DNA from 3 places in the Arthrobacter sp. B0427-1-12 genome. Region 2 is predicted to be linked to each of the others. Evidence: riboswitches for the same ligand, from Rfam matches in the RefSeq annotation. Region 2 holds a riboswitch; each other region holds the start of a gene.
What was found. A riboswitch is a leader RNA that binds a small molecule or an ion and turns the genes downstream of it on or off. The one in region 2 is predicted to bind thiamine pyrophosphate.

Region 1 (5,699 bases), on a different contig from region 2:
GTGTGCTGCCCTGGTGGCCGGCGGTGGCGATGTTCACCGGCATGGCAATACCGATCTTTCTGCCCTACAGCGTTGTCTTCCCACCCCTTGCGGCCACCATCCAGGCCGTTGCGCTGATCTACATCGGCCTGCAGGTACTGAACGCCGGCACCAGCCCGCGCATAGCCCTCCGGCCCAGGGCCCGCGGGCCGGCGCGACACAAGAGAACCCAGACCCGGCCCGGCACGGCCTGAGACGCCGGGGCAGCCCACAGGCGCGTACCGCATCAACAAATCCGCGGCTCCACCCCGAGCCGCAGGCGTCATAGGCGCTGTTATCGGCGCTAAGGGCCGCCTTATGGGCGGTTCAGTGTTGGTTCGGGCAGGTAGACCTTTCCGCCGGAGGCCAGGAATTCGGCGGATTTGGTGTTCATGCCGGCGATGGCTTCCTGCGCGGCTGTGCCGCCGAACTGGTCGCGGATGTCCTGGGAGATGCGCATGGAGCAGAACTTGGGTCCGCACATGGAGCAGAAGTGGGCGGTCTTGGCCGGTTCGGCCGGCAGTGTTTCGTCGTGGAACGCTTCGGCGGTTTCCGGGTCCAGGGACAGGGCGAACTGGTCGCGCCAGCGGAATTCGAAGCGGGCCTTGGACAGCGCGTCGTCCCGGTCGCGGGCGCCGGGGTGGCCCTTGGCCAGGTCCGCGGCGTGGGCTGCGATCTTGTAGGTGATGACTCCGGTCTTCACATCGTCCCTGTTGGGCAGGCCCAGGTGCTCCTTCGGGGTGACGTAGCACAGCATGGCGGTGCCGTAACGGGCGATTTCGGTGGCGCCGATGGCGGAGGTGATGTGGTCATAGCCGGGGGCGACGTCGGTCACGAGCGGGCCGAGGGTGTAGAACGGGGCGCCGTGGCACAGTTGCTGCTGGCGTTCGACGTTCTCCCGGACCAGGTGGAAGGGGATGTGGCCGGGGCCTTCGACCATGACCTGCACGTCATGCTTCCATGCCTGTTCGGTCAGCTCGGCGAGGGTGTCCAGTTCGGCGAACTGGGCGGCGTCGTTCGCGTCGGCGATGGAGCCGGGCCGCAGGCCGTCGCCGAGGGAGAAGGCCACGTCGTAGCGGGCGAAGATCTCGCAGAGTTCGTCGAAGTGGGTGTAGAGGAAGTTTTCCCGGTGGTGGGCCAGGCACCAGCCGGCCATGATGGATCCGCCGCGGGAGACGATGCCGGTGACCCGGTCGGCGGTCAGCGGCACGTAGCGCAGCAGCACACCGGCGTGGATGGTCATGTAGTCCACGCCCTGCTCGCACTGTTCGATCACGGTGTCCCGGAAAATCTCCCAGGTCAGGTCGTTGGCCTGGCCGTTGACCTTTTCCAGCGCCTGGTAGATGGGGACGGTGCCGATGGGCACGGGGGAGTTGCGGATGATCCATTCACGGGTGGTGTGGATGTCGTCTCCGGTGGACAGGTCCATGACGGTGTCCGCACCCCACTTGGTGGCCCACTGCAGCTTGTCGACTTCCTCGGCGATGGAGCTGGTGACCGCGGAGTTGCCGATGTTGGCGTTGATCTTGACCAAAAAGGCCTTCCCGATGATCATCGGTTCGGATTCGGGGTGGTTGATGTTGGCCGGGATGATGGCCCGGCCGGCGGCCAGTTCGGAGCGGACCAGTTCGACGTCGCAGTTCTCCCGCAGGGCCACGAACCGCATTTCCTCGGTGATGATCCCGGCCCGGGCGTAGTGCATCTGGGTGACCGTCCGGCCGGCGGCCGCGCGCAGCGGCCGGGGCCTGGCGCCTTTCCACTCCGCTGAGGCCGCCCCGCGGCGCACGGCCGTTTTGCCGTCATCGAGCAGGTTGCGTTCCCGGCCGGAATATTCCTGCACGTCGCCGCGTCCGGTAATCCAGCCGGCGCGCAGCGGTGCCAGGCCGCGGACCGGGTCGCTGCCCGGGCCGGCGGTGCGGTACACCCGCAGCGGAGGATTCGCCGCGCCATTGGGGGAGTCCTCCAGGGCGATTTCGGTGACCGGGACATTGATCCGGTGTTCGGGATCGCGGACATAGGCCAGGACATGCGAGTTGATTGCATTCATTGAGGTTTTCCTACTTCCTTCGCCGGCATTACCCGGACAGGTTCGACGGTCGCGGACTGCATCAGCCCGATCTCAGCCCCTGCAACAGGGCTCCCGTGTGGATGAGACGACCCTAACACCGGCTACGGTCCCGCCAAAAGCACCAGTCCTGTTACCGAGGCTGGCCAGGGGCAGCAGCACGCTGCCCGGGGCCTACCGGATCTGCCGGCGTTCAGGGCGGTCCGTTCCCGGGCGCGGAGCGTGCAAAACCGGACTGAGCACCAGCCGACAATGCCGGTGTCACGGCTCCTGGGAAACGTTCACCGGTGCCGTCCCGTCATGCACCTGCAGGTCGTTGGAGCCCTATCCGGCCGGGACGACGGGGTGACTCTGGACCGCAAAGCGATGGCCGGCCCGGAAAATGAGGCGGAACCGGGATCAACCGATGATGGGCCTTTCGTCCGGGTAGCGGTAGAGCACGGTGGCTTGTTTGAGGGTCAGTGCGGCGGCGAGACTGATGGGGCCGATGCGTCCGGCGAACATGAGGGCCGAGATCACGTACTTTCCGAGCGGATCGAGTTCGGCGCTGAGACCTACGCTGAGCCCGCAGGTGGCGAAGCCGGAAATGACTTCGAAGAGGACCCGCTCCAGCGGTGCTTCATTGCTTACCAATAGGATGCCCGTGGCCAGCAGCACCAGGGTGGCGCCGAGGAAGGTCACGCTGATGGCGACCCGGAGCGCGCCTTCGGGAATGGTCCGGTGGAACGAGCTGACGTGCCGGGTGCCGCGGGCTTCGGCGATGATGGCCAAAAACAGCACGGCCAGGGTCGTGACCTTGATGCCTCCGGCCGTGGAGGCCGAGCCGCCGCCGGCGAACATCAGGGCATCGGTGACCAGCAGGGTGGCCGGGCTGGACGCGGCGGTGTCGATGATGTTGAAGCCGCCCGAGCGCATCATGACGGAGGAGAACAGGGCGTTGAAGATTTTGTCTCCGGTGCTCATACCCGCGATGGTTTCCGAGTTGAACCATTCAAGGGCACCCCAGAGCAGCGCGCCGAAGGTGAAGAGGATCAGACTGAGGGCCACGGTGAGCTTGGTGTGCAGGTTCCACCGGCGTACATTTCCCCGGGAGGCCAGCAGGACCATGTAGACCGGGAACCCGAGACTGCCGACAAAGACCCCGGCCATGATGGGGATGAGGATCCACCAGTCGCCGGTGAAATCCATCAGTCCGTCCGGATGCGCGACGAACCCGGCGTTATTGAAGGCGGAAATCGCGTAGAACAGCCCGTGCCACACCCCTTCGGCCAGATTTCCGTCCACGATAATGAACCGCGGCACCAGGAACAGGGCGATGACCAGCTCCAGAACCAGGGAGGTCTGCACCACCGTCCGCAGCAGGCCGCCGACCTCCCCCAGACGCCCGGTGCTGATGCCCTCCTGCGCCAGCAGTTTTCCGCGCAGACCGAACTGGCGTCCGACCGCCATGGCCAGCATGGAGGCCAGCGTAATGATGCCCAGACCGCCGACCTGGATGCCGATGAGGATCACCAGCTGCCCGAAGAAGGACCAGTGCACGGCGGTGTTGACCGTGGTCAGCCCGGTCACCGTCACCGCCGACACGGCGGTGAACATCGCATCGTGCAGCGGCGTCGGCCGGCCGTCCGCTGCCGCGGCCGGCAGGGTCAGGACCGAGGCGAACAGCAGAACGACCAGAGCGAAAACGATCAGCGCCAGCCGTGCCGGTGAGCTGCGTGCGATCCTGTCGAGAAAATCGCGTCCGGACGCCAGCAGCCAGAAACGTTCCCGTTGGGCTTTGGGCCGCCACGGGGCCTGGGTGTGGGACATGACGGATCTTCTTCCGTGTTAGGGCTCTCAGGTACCCGCCGCACAAGTGCAGCGACAGCGGGCCGTAGGTGCATCCTATGACGGCCTCCACGGCGCCGCCGAGTCCATCACAGCGCAGAAAACGCTCCCAACACCTGGCGCCTCGAGTCCTGCCGTCCCGAGTGCATCGCGCGTGCCGATAGAGGGAAGCAGGTTCGGCCCGCTGCACTGAGCTGATGAAACCGGTCCCGCCCCGGCCAGCGCCTGCACCGGTGCCCCGCGCTGTTGCGGCACGCTGCCGCCCGACGCTTCAGCGCCGCTGCAAAGGAGATTCAGCATCCGTTCCGCCGCTCAGCCAGTCAGGCAGTCTCCGCTGAGGGACCGGCCTGACAGACGCCTGCCTCTGAGGTACTTGCTGCATCGCGGCCCTGAACACCAGCACCGGGAAGCACCGCCAGCACGGCAAGGAGGCGGACATCATCGGGTTGACCGCCGCTGGCGTCCTGATGCGCGAAAACATGCCGGCGAGCCCTGCGGCGCGGCCGATACTGACCTGAAGACGGCCGGCCGCCGGGGGAACCCTCTGCGGCCGGGAGAACAGCACGGGGTATGGTGGTAAGCGGTGAGCCGGGAAGTCTGGTCGGCACGTTTATTGTCGATCTGCCCCTAAGGAGCCGTCCATGGCCGCACCAACCCCCACCCCCCGTCCTCAGCCCCCTGTCCTGGGCCGGGGCAGCTACGCCGAGGCGCTGCGCATCGGGGAAATCCTGCGCAGGGAAACCGTCGGCGGGGCCCTGCTCGTCGCCGCCGCCCTCATTGCCCTGATCTGGGCCAACTCCCCGGCTTCAGACAGCTATTTCGCGCTACGCGACTTTAAGATCGGCTACGAGCCCTGGCACCTGGACCTGAGCCTGGGCGCCTGGGCGGCCGACGGGCTGCTGGCGGTCTTCTTCTTCCTGGTCGGACTGGAACTCAAACGCGAGTTCGTCGCAGGCGACCTGCGCCAGCCGGCCAAAGCGGTCGTCCCGGTGACCGCGGCCATCGGCGGGGTAGCCGTTCCGGCACTGATCTACGCCGGGCTCAACTGGGCCAACCCCGACACGCTGCGCGGCTGGGCCATTCCCACCGCCACCGACATCGCCTTCGCCGTGGCCGTGCTGGCCGTGATCGGCTCGCACCTGCCCACCGCGCTGCGGATCTTCCTGCTCACCCTGGCCGTGGTCGATGACCTGATCGCCATCGCCATCATCGCCTTCTTCTACACCGGCGACATCCACACCGGCCCGCTGCTGCTGACCCTGATCCCCGTGGCCGTCTACGCCTTCCTAGCCCAAAAATACCGCCGCTTCTTCGGCCGCACACCCGCCACCGCCTGGCTGATCCTGCTGCCGATCGGCATGACCGCCTGGGCGCTGCTGCACGCCTCCGGCATCCACGCCACCGTCGCCGGGGTCGTGCTCGGCTTCACCGTCCCGGTCCTGCGCAGCCGCTCCAGCGGCCCCGAAGCCGGTCCTGGGCTGGCCGAAGTCCTCGAACACCGCATCCGGCCCGTCTCCGCCGGGTTTGCCGTGCCCGTCTTCGCCTTCTTCTCCGCCGGCGTGGCCATCGGCGGTATCGAAGGCCTCGCCGCCGCGCTGGCCGACACGGTGGCCCTGGGCATCATTGCCGGGCTAGTGCTGGGCAAGCCCGTCGGTATCGTGGCCACCACCTGGGTGATGGCCAGATTCACCCGCGCCCGGCTTGATCCTTCCCTGAAATGGATCGACCTGACCGGTATCAGCCTGCTGGCCGGGATCGGGTTCACCGTCTCGCTGCTGGTGGCCGAGCT
Region 2 (5,699 bases):
GCTCGAGCAGCTCGTCGATGCGGGTCTCCACGTATCCGTCCCCGGCCGGCTGCTCCTTCGGCCGCCGAGGCCTGGCCGACTGCCGCGCCCTGGCCAGCTGCCGCGGGCCGAAGGCGAGCTCGTCGCGGACCCGGTGGGTGACGAACTGGTGTTCCGGTTCCTGGAACACCGTGCCGATCCGGCGAATCAGCTCGGCCGAGCTCCATTCGAACGGGTCCGGGCCCACGCCCATATCCCGGCGTAGAACCTCCCCCGCTGCTACGGTCCCTTCGTGGACGGCCAGCAGACCGCCCAGTGTGAGCGCGAAGGTGGATTTGCCGGCCCCGTTCGGACCGGTCACGCTCAGCACCTCGCCCTGCCTGACGTCCACGTCGATGCCGGACGCGGTCAGCCTGGCCGGGTGCCGCCGTCGTACCGGTTCCCGGGACACGCCCAGGTCCCGTGCGGACAGCAAGACCGGCGGGTGCGCCGGGACCGCGGCCCGCGGCCGCACTGCGGGAACGTAGCCCGGCACCCACACGCCGGCGGCGGTCAGCATGCTGCGCGCCCGGGTAAGCACTTCCTGCGGCGCACCGTCCGCCAGCACCCCGCCGCCGGGGGCGAGCACCACAACGCGGTCCACGACGTCGGCCCACACCGCCACCCGGTGCTCCACCACCACCAGCGTGGCACCGGTGGCATCGAGGGTGCGCACAACGGCGTCACGCACTTCCAGCACGCCGGCCGGGTCCAGGTTCGCCGTCGGCTCGTCCAGCAGCAGGGCGCCCGGCCGCATGGCCAGGATCCCGGCCAGCGCCAGGCGCTGCTTCTGCCCGCCGGACAGGGACGACGTCGGGTGGTCCAGCGGCAGGTCCAGGCCCACCGCCTCGAGCGACTCGCCCACGCGGCGCCAGATCTCATCCCGCGGCACGGACAGGTTCTCCGCGCCGAAGGCGACGTCGTCGCCGATCCGGGACAGCACCACCTGGGTTTCCGGGTCCTGCTGCATCAGCCCCACACGGCCACGCTGCCCTGCGGCCGGCGCACCGTCGACCAGCAGCCGGCCGGATTCGGTGCTGTCCTCGTCCTCGCCCAGCACGCCCGCAATGCCGTGCAGGAGGGTGGATTTTCCCGCCCCTGACGGGCCGAGGAGCAGCACGCGTTCGCCGGGTTCGATACTCAGGTCCAGGTCATGGACGGCACGCGTACCGCGGCCGGCATGCTGCCAGCCCCAGCCGGAGGCTGTGATGGCAGCCGGCCGGACGCCGGCCGCTGCGGCCCGCTGCAGTCGGCCCGCTGTCACTGTGTACGCCAATTAGAGGACCGGTTCGGACGCGGCCTTGCGGGAGGCCAGGCCGGAGAGCACACCGGTCCGGCCCAGTGCCCGCACCGCGAGCCAGGACAGCAGCCCGGCGATAACCGCACCGGAGATGGTCGTGAAGACCACGTAGACCAGCTTCCACTGCGCCGCCCATTCCACGTTGTACAGCAGGTTTTCGGTGGTGCCCATGACGACGCCGGCCAGGGCGCCGGCCAGCAGGGCCGCCGGCAGGGTCCAGCGGCGGTAGCGGAAGGCCGCGAACACCAGTTCGGCCGCCATGCCCTGGACCAGGCCCGAGATGACGACGGTCCAGCCGAAGTGGGTGCCAAGGAAGCCCTCGATGATGGCCGCCAGCAGTTCGCAGTACAGGGCGGCGCCCGGCTTGCGGATGATCAGGCCGCCGATGACGCCGGCGATCAGCCAGCCGCCCCCGTACAGTCCCCCGAGGGGCGGGAAGGCGATGGTGACCGCGGAGATCCCGGCGTAACCGGTGGACCAGCCCCAGAAAATGACGCCGACGGCGACGGCCACAACGGAGGCCACGACGATATCGGCCACGCGCCACGTGTAGACGGGCTTCTTGCTGACTGCGTTCGCAGTGCTCATAGGATTATCCTCCTGAGGTTCAGGAGGGGAAGGTGTCCGGCGCACGCCGGCACCTGAGAGAACTCGACTCCCTTCGCCGGTACTAACCGGAGCAGGTTCGAGGGTCTGCGGTGGTCCGCACTCTCAGCGCCCACTTCGATGCCATCAGGCATCCGAGGCGGCGCTCCCCTGTCGTTGGTAATGCGTTCTCCATCCTACACTGCGGCGCCCGGCCACCCACCCGTCAGCCGACCGCTACCAACGTGATGGCCAGGCACAGCTAGCGCCGACGCGCCCTCCCACCACTCGCTGCACCCGGGGCGGGTCCCTCGGGCGCTAGGCTTGGACAGACGGCCGAAGGCGGGAATGCCGCTGGACCAACGACCGAGGGGAGCCACAATGAACGTGATCATCAAGCTATTGGGGACAGGGATCAGCATGGGTGCCGCCTTCCTTGCCAACAAGGCCATTTCGAAGGCGTGGGAAAAGAAGACAGGGCACAAGCCCCCAAAGTCCACGGACGATCTGGAACACACGTGGAAGCAGGCCATGTTGTGGGCCATGCTGACTACCTTCGTCGCCACCGTGATTCAGCTGATTGCCGGCCGGACGGCGCAGCGCGCGATCGCGAAGTACACGCATACGCGCGACGAGGTTTAGGCCGCCGGGCGGCGCGCTACCGTCGTTCTCCGCGTGCCCTGGCGTCCGCTTCCTGCTGGCGCGCCGCCCGCTCCACGACTTCCTCCAGCTCATCGATGCTGAGGGTTTCCTTGCGCAGATGCTTGGTGCGGTAGCCCGCACGGCCCACCATATGCGCCGAGACCGGAACCGTGAGGAGCTGGAAGAGCCAGGCCAGAATGAGCACAGGCACCAGTGCCCAGCTTCGCATCTGGACCGCGATAGCCAGCAGAAGCAGCAGCAGGCCCACCACCTGGGGCTTGGTCGCTGCATGCATTCGGCTGAGCAAGTCGGGGAAGCGCCACAGGCCGATCGCCGCCGCCAGCGACAGGAGGGTGCCGCAGACCAGCAGCACCGCCGTCACGGCGTCGATCACGAACTCGATGGTCTCAGTGTTCATGGGTCCGCCTGTCCCTGACAAAGCGGGCCACCGCGACGGAACCGATGAATCCGACGAAGCTCAGCGCCACCAGCAGATACAGATTGTCCAGATGCCGTCGGACAGCCATGTCCACGGCCAGGGAGGCAACGACGATGGACAGCAGCACATCAACGGCCACCACCCGGTCCAGCAGGGACGGTCCCTTGGCGATCCGGAAAATGGTGCCGACGGCCGCCAGGGAAAGTATGACCGTGACCACGATCAGGACGATGCCCATCATGCGTTGTGCCTCTTCCTTCCGGGCTTTCCGGTTCCGGGTCTCCCGGCGGGGGTCAGTTGCCGGTCCAGGTTCTCCTCGGTTTTCAGCAGTTCCAGTTCCTCCCTGGTGCCCATCACCCGGATGAGCCGGGCTTCCGATGCCCGTATCTCGGCACGGATATCCGCCGCATCCTGGGCGCTGGAGACATTGAGGGCGTGGACATAGAGCGTTGACGTAGACCTGTCGACATCCACCACCAGTGAGCCGGGAATCAGCGACAGGGTATGTCCGACGGCGGTGACGATCAGGTCCGAACGTGTCCTCAGTTGGACTGCCACCACCGCGTTCCTGATTTCCGGGCCGCGGCGTACCGCCAGCCACAACACCTCGATACTGGCCTGGACCAACTGGAACAGGAAGTACCCGGCAAAGCGGACCGCGTGGAAGATATTGAACCGACCGCTCAGGTCCACCGGCGGCAGGTAGAACAGATTCACCACGCCCAGGGCGATCAGCGCGCCGAAGATCAGGTTGCCCGCGCTGAAGTCGCGCCACAGAGCCCCCCAGACCACCACCAGCCAGACGATCAGCGGCAGTTCCTTCTTCAGCGTCGTCCGGCGCCGGCTCATGGTCCTACCTCCGGCTGTGCCAGGGCCGGCACCGCCGTGCCCTCCGCCGCACCCACACCCAGGACCGCCTCGATGTAAGGCGTCTGCGCCAGCATCTCCTCGGCGGCCATTTCGCTGAGCCGGAAGAGCGGGCCGGCAAAGACCGTCAGCGCGACGCCGAACACAACCAGTCCGATGGTGGGACCCACCATAGTCCGCGGCAGCACATGCACCGCGGACCGGCCAGCGTACCTGCCCGTGGAACGCCCCATGACTCCCTGTGACGTCCTGATCGCGGAGCCGTCCTCCTTCGCGGCAAGCAGGATCGGGTCCGGCTGCTCCGCGTCCTCCGGCCGGCGCCAGAAGGCGCGGTTCCACACCCGGGCAATGGCCAGCAGGGTCAGCAGGCTCGTGAGGACGGAACCGGCCACCAGGGTGTAGGACAGCGGAGTGGCTAACTCCACGCCGGCCTGCAGCAGCCCCACCTTGCCCAGGAACCCCGAGAACGGCGGAATTCCGCCCAGGTTCATCCCGGGAATGAAGAACAGGATGGCAAGCAGCGGCGAAATCTTGGCCAGGCCCGCCAGCCGGTCCATATTCGATGTGCCGCCGCGCCGCTCGATCAGGCCTGTGACCAGGAACAGGCTGGTCTGGATCACGATATGGTGCGCCACGTAGTACACGGTGGCGGCAAGGCCCACTTGGGAGGACATCGCCAGCCCGAACACCATATAGCCGATGTGGCTGACCAGGGTGAAGGAGAGCATACGTTTGATGTCCGCCTGTGCAATGGCGCCGAGGATGCCGACCACCATGGTCAGCAGCGCCACCGTCATCAGGATGTTGTTGATACGGTCTCCGGGAAACAGCAGGGTCTCCGTTCGCACCAGCGCGTAGACGCCCACCTTGGTCAGCAGGCCGGCGAACACCGCGGTAACCGGCGCGGGCGCGGTCGGGTAGGAGTCCGGCAGCCAGAAGGACAGCGGGAAGATCGCAGCCTTGATGCCGAACGCCACCACCAGCATGAGGTGCAGGACCATATTGGTGGCCGGATCCAGCTCCGCGAGCTTCACCGCAAGATCGGCCATGTTCACGGTGCCCGTAGCTGCATAGATCATGGCGATCGTGATCAGGAACAGCAGCGAGGAAACAACACTGACGACGACGTAGGTCACCCCGGCGCGGATGCGCGGTGTGGTGCCGCCGAGGGTCATCAGTACGTAGCTGGCGGTCAGCAGGATCTCGAAGCCGACGTAGAGGTTGAACAGGTCCCCGGTCAGGAAGGCATTGGAGACGCCGGCGATCAGGATGAGGAACGTCGGGTGGAAGATGGAGATGGGCCCTTCCTCATCCCCGTCCGCCAGGCCCTGGCCGACGGCGTAGATCAGGACCGCAAGGCTGACCGTGGAGGACACCACGAGCATCAACGTGGAGAACTGGTCCACCACCATCGTGATGCCAAAGGGTGGAATCCAGTTGCCGATGAAGACGGCTTGGGTGCCGCTGTTCCAAGCATTGACCAGCAGCAGGCACTCGAGCAGCAGCGTAAGGGACACCGCGCCGATGCTGACCCACCGCTGCGCGACCGGGTGCCGAATGAGCAGGAAGGCGAGAGCCGCGCCGAGGAACGGAAAGACGACGGCAAGCGGAGCGAGGCTGGACACGTTGAGGCTGGCGATGTCGAAACCGGTCGTCATTGTGCCCTCCTCGAATCATGGATCCTGCGTTCGTTCTGGGAACCGGCTGCCTCATCCGCCGCTTCAGCGGGCGTGAATTCGGTCGTGTCGACGGGCATCGGCGCGTCGTCCTCGGCATCGAAGCTGCTTTGGCTTGCGACCCTGCGGTCTTCGATGTCATCCTGCACCACGTCCTTGCGGCCCAGCACCC
Region 3 (5,699 bases), on a different contig from region 2:
CGGCAAGGCAACTCGGCTCCCCCGGGAGGAACGGCGCCGGCAGCTGCTGCAGGCAGCCCGCCAGGTCTTCGTCGCCAACGGCTACCACGGAGCCGCCATGGACGAAATCGCCGAGACTGCCAAGGTCAGCAAGCCAGTTCTCTACCAGCACTTCCCCGGCAAGCGGGAACTGTACCTGGCCCTGCTGGACAGCCACCTGGCCCAGCTGACCGGGCTGCTCACGGATGCCCTCAATTCCACGACGGACAACAAGGAAAGAGTCCGCGCCACGATGCGCGCCTACTTCGAGTTCGTCGCCCAGGACAGCCAGGCCCACCGGCTGATCTTCGAATCCGATCTGAACAACGATCCGGAGGTCAGCGAGCGGCTGGAGGCCTTCAATCTCGCCTACACCGATGCCATTGCCCGGGTCATTGCCGAGGACACCAGCATGACCCAGCCGGAGGCCACGCTGCTGGGCCGCGGCCTGCTGGGAATGGCTCAGGTCAGCGCCCGGTTCTGGCTTGAGAAGGACGGGGATCTTGACCTGGGGGTTGCCAGCGACCTCATCTACCGTTTAGCTTGGCGCGGAATCAGTCGTTTCCCGAAAGAGACTTAGAGTAGATTTCGTCGGGACGACAGTTCACAACACAGGAGGCACCAAGGGTGGAAATCAAGATCGGCATTCAGAACGTGGGCCGGGAAATCGTCTTCGAGTCGGAGGAGGCTCCGGAGGACGTCGCCGAGATCGTCTCCAAGGCCATGAACGGCGGCGCCGAACTCCGCCTGAAGGACTCCAAGGGCCGCATGGTCATCGTCCCGTCCAACGTTCTTGGCTACGTCGAGATCGGCGCCGAAGAGGCCCGCCGCGTGGGCTTCGGCGCCCTCTAGCGGGAGCAGAGGTCCGGCCGGACATGCTTGAACTGACGCTGGTCGCAGCGGTGGCGGCGGCAGCGGGCTTCCTCTGGTGGGGCCTGGACCGGCACCACCGCAGCTATGGGGTGCTGCTGGTGCCGGGTATCGCCGTCGCGGCTGCCGTGCTGCTGTGGATCATCCTGGTGATGTCCGGCCTGGCCTCCCAGCCGCGGATCTTCTGGCTCAGCTGGCTGATTCCCATGGTTGCCGGCGCCGCCGCAGCGGCCATAGCGGGACTTTTCCTCGGGCGGCGCCGGTCCCGGGCCGACGTCGCCCGCCTCAACGCAGCCCTGCGCCTCTGATCGTCAGGCCTCCGGCCTTCTCGGTCTGCGGGCCTGCCCAGCCGAAGCTCAGCCGGAAGCCGGCAGGTTCTTCTCGTCCGGCCCGTGGCCGTGCTCGGTGCACAGGCAGAAGCGGTTTCCGTCAGGGTCGGTGACGACCGTGAACATCGGGGCCTGCCCCGCATCCAGCCGGCCGCCGGCCTCCGCCGCCTGCTCCAGGACCGGGGCGATGTCGCTCTCGCTCCAGTGGATATCAAGATGCAGCCGGTTGTCGCTGGGGGTGTCCGTCTGCTGGAACCAGACTGTGGGTCCGCGGCCGAACGGATCCATCAGGTCCCCGAACCGGCCGGCCTTGTAGCCCAGCGCCTTGCGCCACAGCTCCGAGAGCGCCGCCGGATCTTTGGCGTCGATGCCGATCTCGACCGTACGGCTCCTGGCCGGCTCGGCAACCGCCCCGAGGACCGCCGCGGCCCTGCCGATGGAACTGGCCGCGGTGATGTCCCGGCTGGTCACCTCGCTGCCGGCGTCGTGCGAGGTCAGCGTGATGAACACCCGGTTGTAGCGCCAGTCCAGGTCCGGGTGGTGGTTCAGTTCCTCCGCAATGTCCCCGGCCGCTGCTATCAGGTTCAGCGCCTTCCGGGCGCTGTCCAGCTTGTACACCGTATACAGGCTGCCCAGCCGGTACCGCCAGTCCGGCAGTTTCTTCAGTTCCTCGTCGATCGCCGTCCGGGTCAGGACATCCTGTGCAGAACCCATTGAAAGCGCCTCCCGCCGTCCCGCAGCCGGGCGCCGCCCCAGGCCGCTCCTAGAGGTCCGGACGGCCTTCCGTCTGCGACGAGGCCAGGGCATGCTGGCGTTTGGGAATGCGTCCGGCTTGCGCGGCCAGCCTACCGCCGATCACCGCATGTTTGAAGGCCTCGGCCATCCGGACCGGATCCTGGGCGCGGGTGACCGCGGTAGCCAGCAGGACGGCGTCGCACCCCAACTCCATCGCCAGGGCGGCATCCGAGGCGGTGCCGATGCCGGCGTCGAGCACCACCGGCACCTGCGCCCGCGCGACGATCAGTTCGATGTTGTGCGGATTCAGAATGCCCAGGCCGGTCCCGATCGGCGCGCCGAGCGGCATGACCGCGGCGGCGCCCAGCTGCTCCAGCCGGCGCGCGAGCACGGGATCGTCGTTGGTGTAAGCGAACACCTTGAATCCGCGGTTCACCAGCATCTCGGTGGCGTCCACCAGTTCGACGGCGTCCGGCAGCAGCGTCTGCTCGTCCGCGATCACCTCCAGCTTCACCCAGTCCGTCTCCAGCGCTTCCCGGGCCAGCTCGGCGGTCATGACCGCCTCCCGCGCGGTGAAGCAGCCGGCGGTGTTGGGCAGCACGCGGATATTGTGTTCCAGCAGCAGGTCGAACAAGGAGCCGCCCACTTCGGGGCTGTACCGCCGCATGGCCACCGTGGTCAGTTCGGTCCCGGATGCCACCAGTGCCGCACCCAGCCCGTCGAGGCTGGGCGCGCCGCCGGTGCCCATGATCAGGCGCGAGTCCAGTGCGACGCCGTCGATCACCAGGGCGTCGGTGCCGGCTTCCTGCTGGGTTTCCGCTGTGGTTCCGCCGTTGATGCTCATTCCTTAGCCTCCCTGTACCGCGGTGACGAGTTCGACGTCGTCACCGGCCTTGATTGCCGTTGCCGCCCAGCTGCCGCGCGGCACGACCTCCGAGTTCAGCGCCACGGCGACGCCGAGCCGCGCTCCGTCCTCGGGCTGTCCGCCGGGGTCCAGCGGCCGTCCGGTCACGCTGGCCACCAGGTCGAGCAGCATGGTGCCGCTGTCCACCGCGTGTGCTTTGCCGTTGAGGGTGATTGTCATGATGTCGCTCCAGACGTTGCCGTGACAGGGTTCGAGGGATGGGAAAAGCGGTCGGGCCGGAATTGACGGTGTGCCGGGTCTGCCGGTTTGCCGTCGACCAGGTCTGCGCAGATGCGTGCGGCAATGGGTGCCAGAAGGACGCCGTGGCGGAAGAACCCGGTGGCGATGATCAGCCCGGGGACATCAGCCCGTCCCAGCAGCGGTGCGTTGTCCGGCGTTCCCGGGCGGGCGCGGCACGTCGCCTCGAGCAGTTCCAGCTCCGCTACGGCCGGCACCAGCTGCTGGGCATCGCGCAGCAGCTCGTAGACCCCGCCCGCGGAAACCGCGGCGGACCCGTCCTCGCGCTGGGTGGCTCCGATGACCACGGTGCCGTCCTCGCGCGGGACCAGGTACGCGGGCAAGCCGCGTACCAGCCCCCGCACGGTCGCGGTGACCAGCGGACGCAGGTGCTCCGGCACCGCCAGGCGCAGGATGTCGCCGTAGACCGGCCGCAGCGGCAGTTTCAGTCCGTCCGGCAGCCCGTCCAGGCCGGCCGCTCCCAGTCCGTTCGCCAGCACTACCTCGTCCGTTTCGATGGTGGCACCGCCGGCCAGCCGGACGCCTGTGACCGTGCCGGACTCGTTCCTGAGCAACCCCGCGGCGCTGGCAGGCACGAGGTCGGCCTGAGGATAATGCTGCAAAGCGGCCAGCAGGGCGGCCGCCAGGCGGCGCGGATCCACCTGGTGGTCGTCCGGAATGCGGAAGACGCCCGAAAGCTGCGGCCCCAGCATGGGCTCCTGCCGGCGGGCCTGGCGGACAGTCAGTTCTTCAACCTGCAGGCCCTGGACCAGCTGGGCTTCCTTCAGGTCGGCGAGCGCCCGGCGGTCCGCGGCGTCAAGGCCCACGACCAGGGTTTCGGTGGCCAGGTAGCCGGTCCGCTCCCCCGTCTGCTTCTCCAGCGCCGCGGTGAATTCCGGATACAGGCCGGCAGAGGCACGGGTGAGCGTGAGCAGGTTTTCTTCCTGGTAGTGCAGCTCGCTCACGGCCGCCAGCATCCCCGCGGCGGCGTGCGTGGCCCCCTGCGCGGGGGCCTGATCGATGAGCGTCACGCGGTGGCCGCGGCGGATGGTCTCCCAGGCAATGGCCAGACCGATGACTCCGCCGCCGACGACGGCGACATGTGCAGACATTGAAATGATCCTTCCCTACGCCGGCATGACCCGGATCAGGTGAAACGGTCGGCGTCGAACGCCCTCTCAGCCCTGGCAGGTACGCGGTGCGCTCCAGGCGCATCCCGCACCGCGGGCTCCCGCAGTGTCCCCCAAGTCTACGGCCAGTCGGGCGGCGCACGCCAAGGCAGCCGGCTGGACGGGGCATCCCGTAACCTAGGAACCATGTCTTTGGATCCCGCCGCTCTTGATTCGGCGTCGCTTGCTTCGGCGTCGCTTGCTTCCGCCCAGCTCTATCTGTGCACCGACTCCAGGCCCGCCCAGGACGATTTTGAACAGTTCGTGGACGCGGCCTACGCCGGGGGCGTGGACATTATCCAGCTGCGGGACAAGCAGATCGACCCGGCCCGGGAGCTGGAGCTCCTCGACGTGCTGAGGACCGTGGCCGGCCGCCATGGCAAGCCGTTCGCGGTCAACGACCGCGCGGACATCGCAGCACTGTCCGGGGCAAGCGTCTTCCACGTCGGCCAGGAGGATCTGCCCGTTGCCGCGGCACGGCGGCTGCTGGGACCCGATGTAGCCATCGGGCTGTCCACCCATACGCCTGCGCAGGCGGCGGCTGCCATGGATGCGGCGGAGCTGGACTACTTCTGCACCGGCCCGCTCTGGGCCACGCCCACCAAACCCGGCCGGGCCGCCGTCGGACTGGAACTGGTGGCCTCCACGGCACGCCGGCAGGCCGAAACCGGCTCGGTGCGCCCATGGTTCGCCATCGGTGGCATCGACCATTCGAATGTGGAGCAGGTGGTCGACGCCGGGGCGCACCGCATCGTCGTCGTCCGCGCCATTACGGAAGCGGAGGATCCCGCGGAAGCCGCACGCACCCTCCGCGCCCTGCTCCCCGGACTGCTGGCAGTTCGCTGAACTTCAGGCAGTCAGGCCCAGCGCGTGCATCCGGCGTGAATGATTGGCGGTGAGCCGGGACAGCAGCGGCGCCACGGCGTCCGAGTCCTGCTGCGCTCCCTTGCCGGCCTGCATCAACTCTCCCAGGAATGAGCGTTCGACGCCGATCCGCTGGGTCTGGATCAGGGCCTCGCCCACCAGCCGCCGGCCCCAGAGCGCGAGCCTGGAGCCGAGCGCAGGATCCTCCGCCAGGGCAGTGCGCAGCCGGCCGAGCAGGACGTCGCCCTGTTCCTGGTCATGGATCCGGTCAATCAGTTCCCTGGTGTCCGGGTCCAGCCGGTCGGCGACGGTGCGGTAGAAATCGGCGGAGATTGCGTCGTTGACGTAGGCCTTCATCAGGGACTCATACCAGTCCCCCGGCCGCGTCCGCTGATGGTAGGCATCGATGGCCGGCTGGAACGGTGCCATCGCTGTTTCGACGTCCGCACCCATCCCGGCCAGCCGCTCGCTGACCAGCTCATAATGCCGGAATTCGGTCACCGCCATCCGGCCCAGCGTGGCCCGGTCATGGAGCGTGGGTGAGAACCGCGCATCGAAGGAGAGCCGCTCGAA

Region 1: it holds a riboswitch for thiamine pyrophosphate, as region 2 does, so the genes downstream of both, thiC (phosphomethylpyrimidine synthase ThiC) here and AC5RWU_RS01160 (ECF transporter S component) in region 2, are expected to answer to the same signal.
Region 3: it holds a riboswitch for thiamine pyrophosphate, as region 2 does, so the genes downstream of both, thiO (glycine oxidase ThiO) here and AC5RWU_RS01160 (ECF transporter S component) in region 2, are expected to answer to the same signal.

The regions. Positions count from the first base shown of each region.
Region 1 is NZ_JBNHIC010000078.1:6,507-12,205, reverse strand. It holds partial or broken gene AC5RWU_RS22420 (hypothetical protein) at 1-233, shown strand, start outside; gene thiC (phosphomethylpyrimidine synthase ThiC) at 335-2,065, opposite strand; TPP riboswitch at 2,063-2,172, opposite strand; gene AC5RWU_RS22410 (TrkH family potassium uptake protein) at 2,483-3,892, opposite strand; gene nhaA (Na+/H+ antiporter NhaA) at 4,552-5,699, shown strand, end outside.
Region 2 is NZ_JBNHIC010000001.1:217,385-223,083, reverse strand. It holds gene AC5RWU_RS01165 (ABC transporter ATP-binding protein) at 1-1,282, opposite strand, end outside; gene AC5RWU_RS01160 (ECF transporter S component) at 1,295-1,906, opposite strand; TPP riboswitch at 1,958-2,086, opposite strand; gene AC5RWU_RS01155 (DUF4235 domain-containing protein) at 2,285-2,545, shown strand; gene mnhG (monovalent cation/H(+) antiporter subunit G) at 2,562-2,963, opposite strand; gene AC5RWU_RS01145 (MrpF/PhaF family protein) at 2,953-3,225, opposite strand; gene AC5RWU_RS01140 (Na+/H+ antiporter subunit E) at 3,222-3,833, opposite strand; gene AC5RWU_RS01135 (Na+/H+ antiporter subunit D) at 3,830-5,509, opposite strand; gene AC5RWU_RS01130 (Na(+)/H(+) antiporter subunit C) at 5,506-5,699, opposite strand, start outside.
Region 3 is NZ_JBNHIC010000002.1:155,675-161,373, reverse strand. It holds gene AC5RWU_RS02985 (TetR/AcrR family transcriptional regulator) at 1-598, shown strand, start outside; gene AC5RWU_RS02980 (DUF3107 domain-containing protein) at 646-870, shown strand; gene AC5RWU_RS02975 (hypothetical protein) at 894-1,196, shown strand; gene AC5RWU_RS02970 (4a-hydroxytetrahydrobiopterin dehydratase) at 1,245-1,931, opposite strand; gene AC5RWU_RS02965 (thiazole synthase) at 1,981-2,796, opposite strand; gene thiS (sulfur carrier protein ThiS) at 2,800-3,036, opposite strand; gene thiO (glycine oxidase ThiO) at 3,033-4,205, opposite strand; TPP riboswitch at 4,201-4,338, opposite strand; gene thiE (thiamine phosphate synthase) at 4,410-5,108, shown strand; gene AC5RWU_RS02945 (ferritin-like fold-containing protein) at 5,112-5,699, opposite strand, start outside.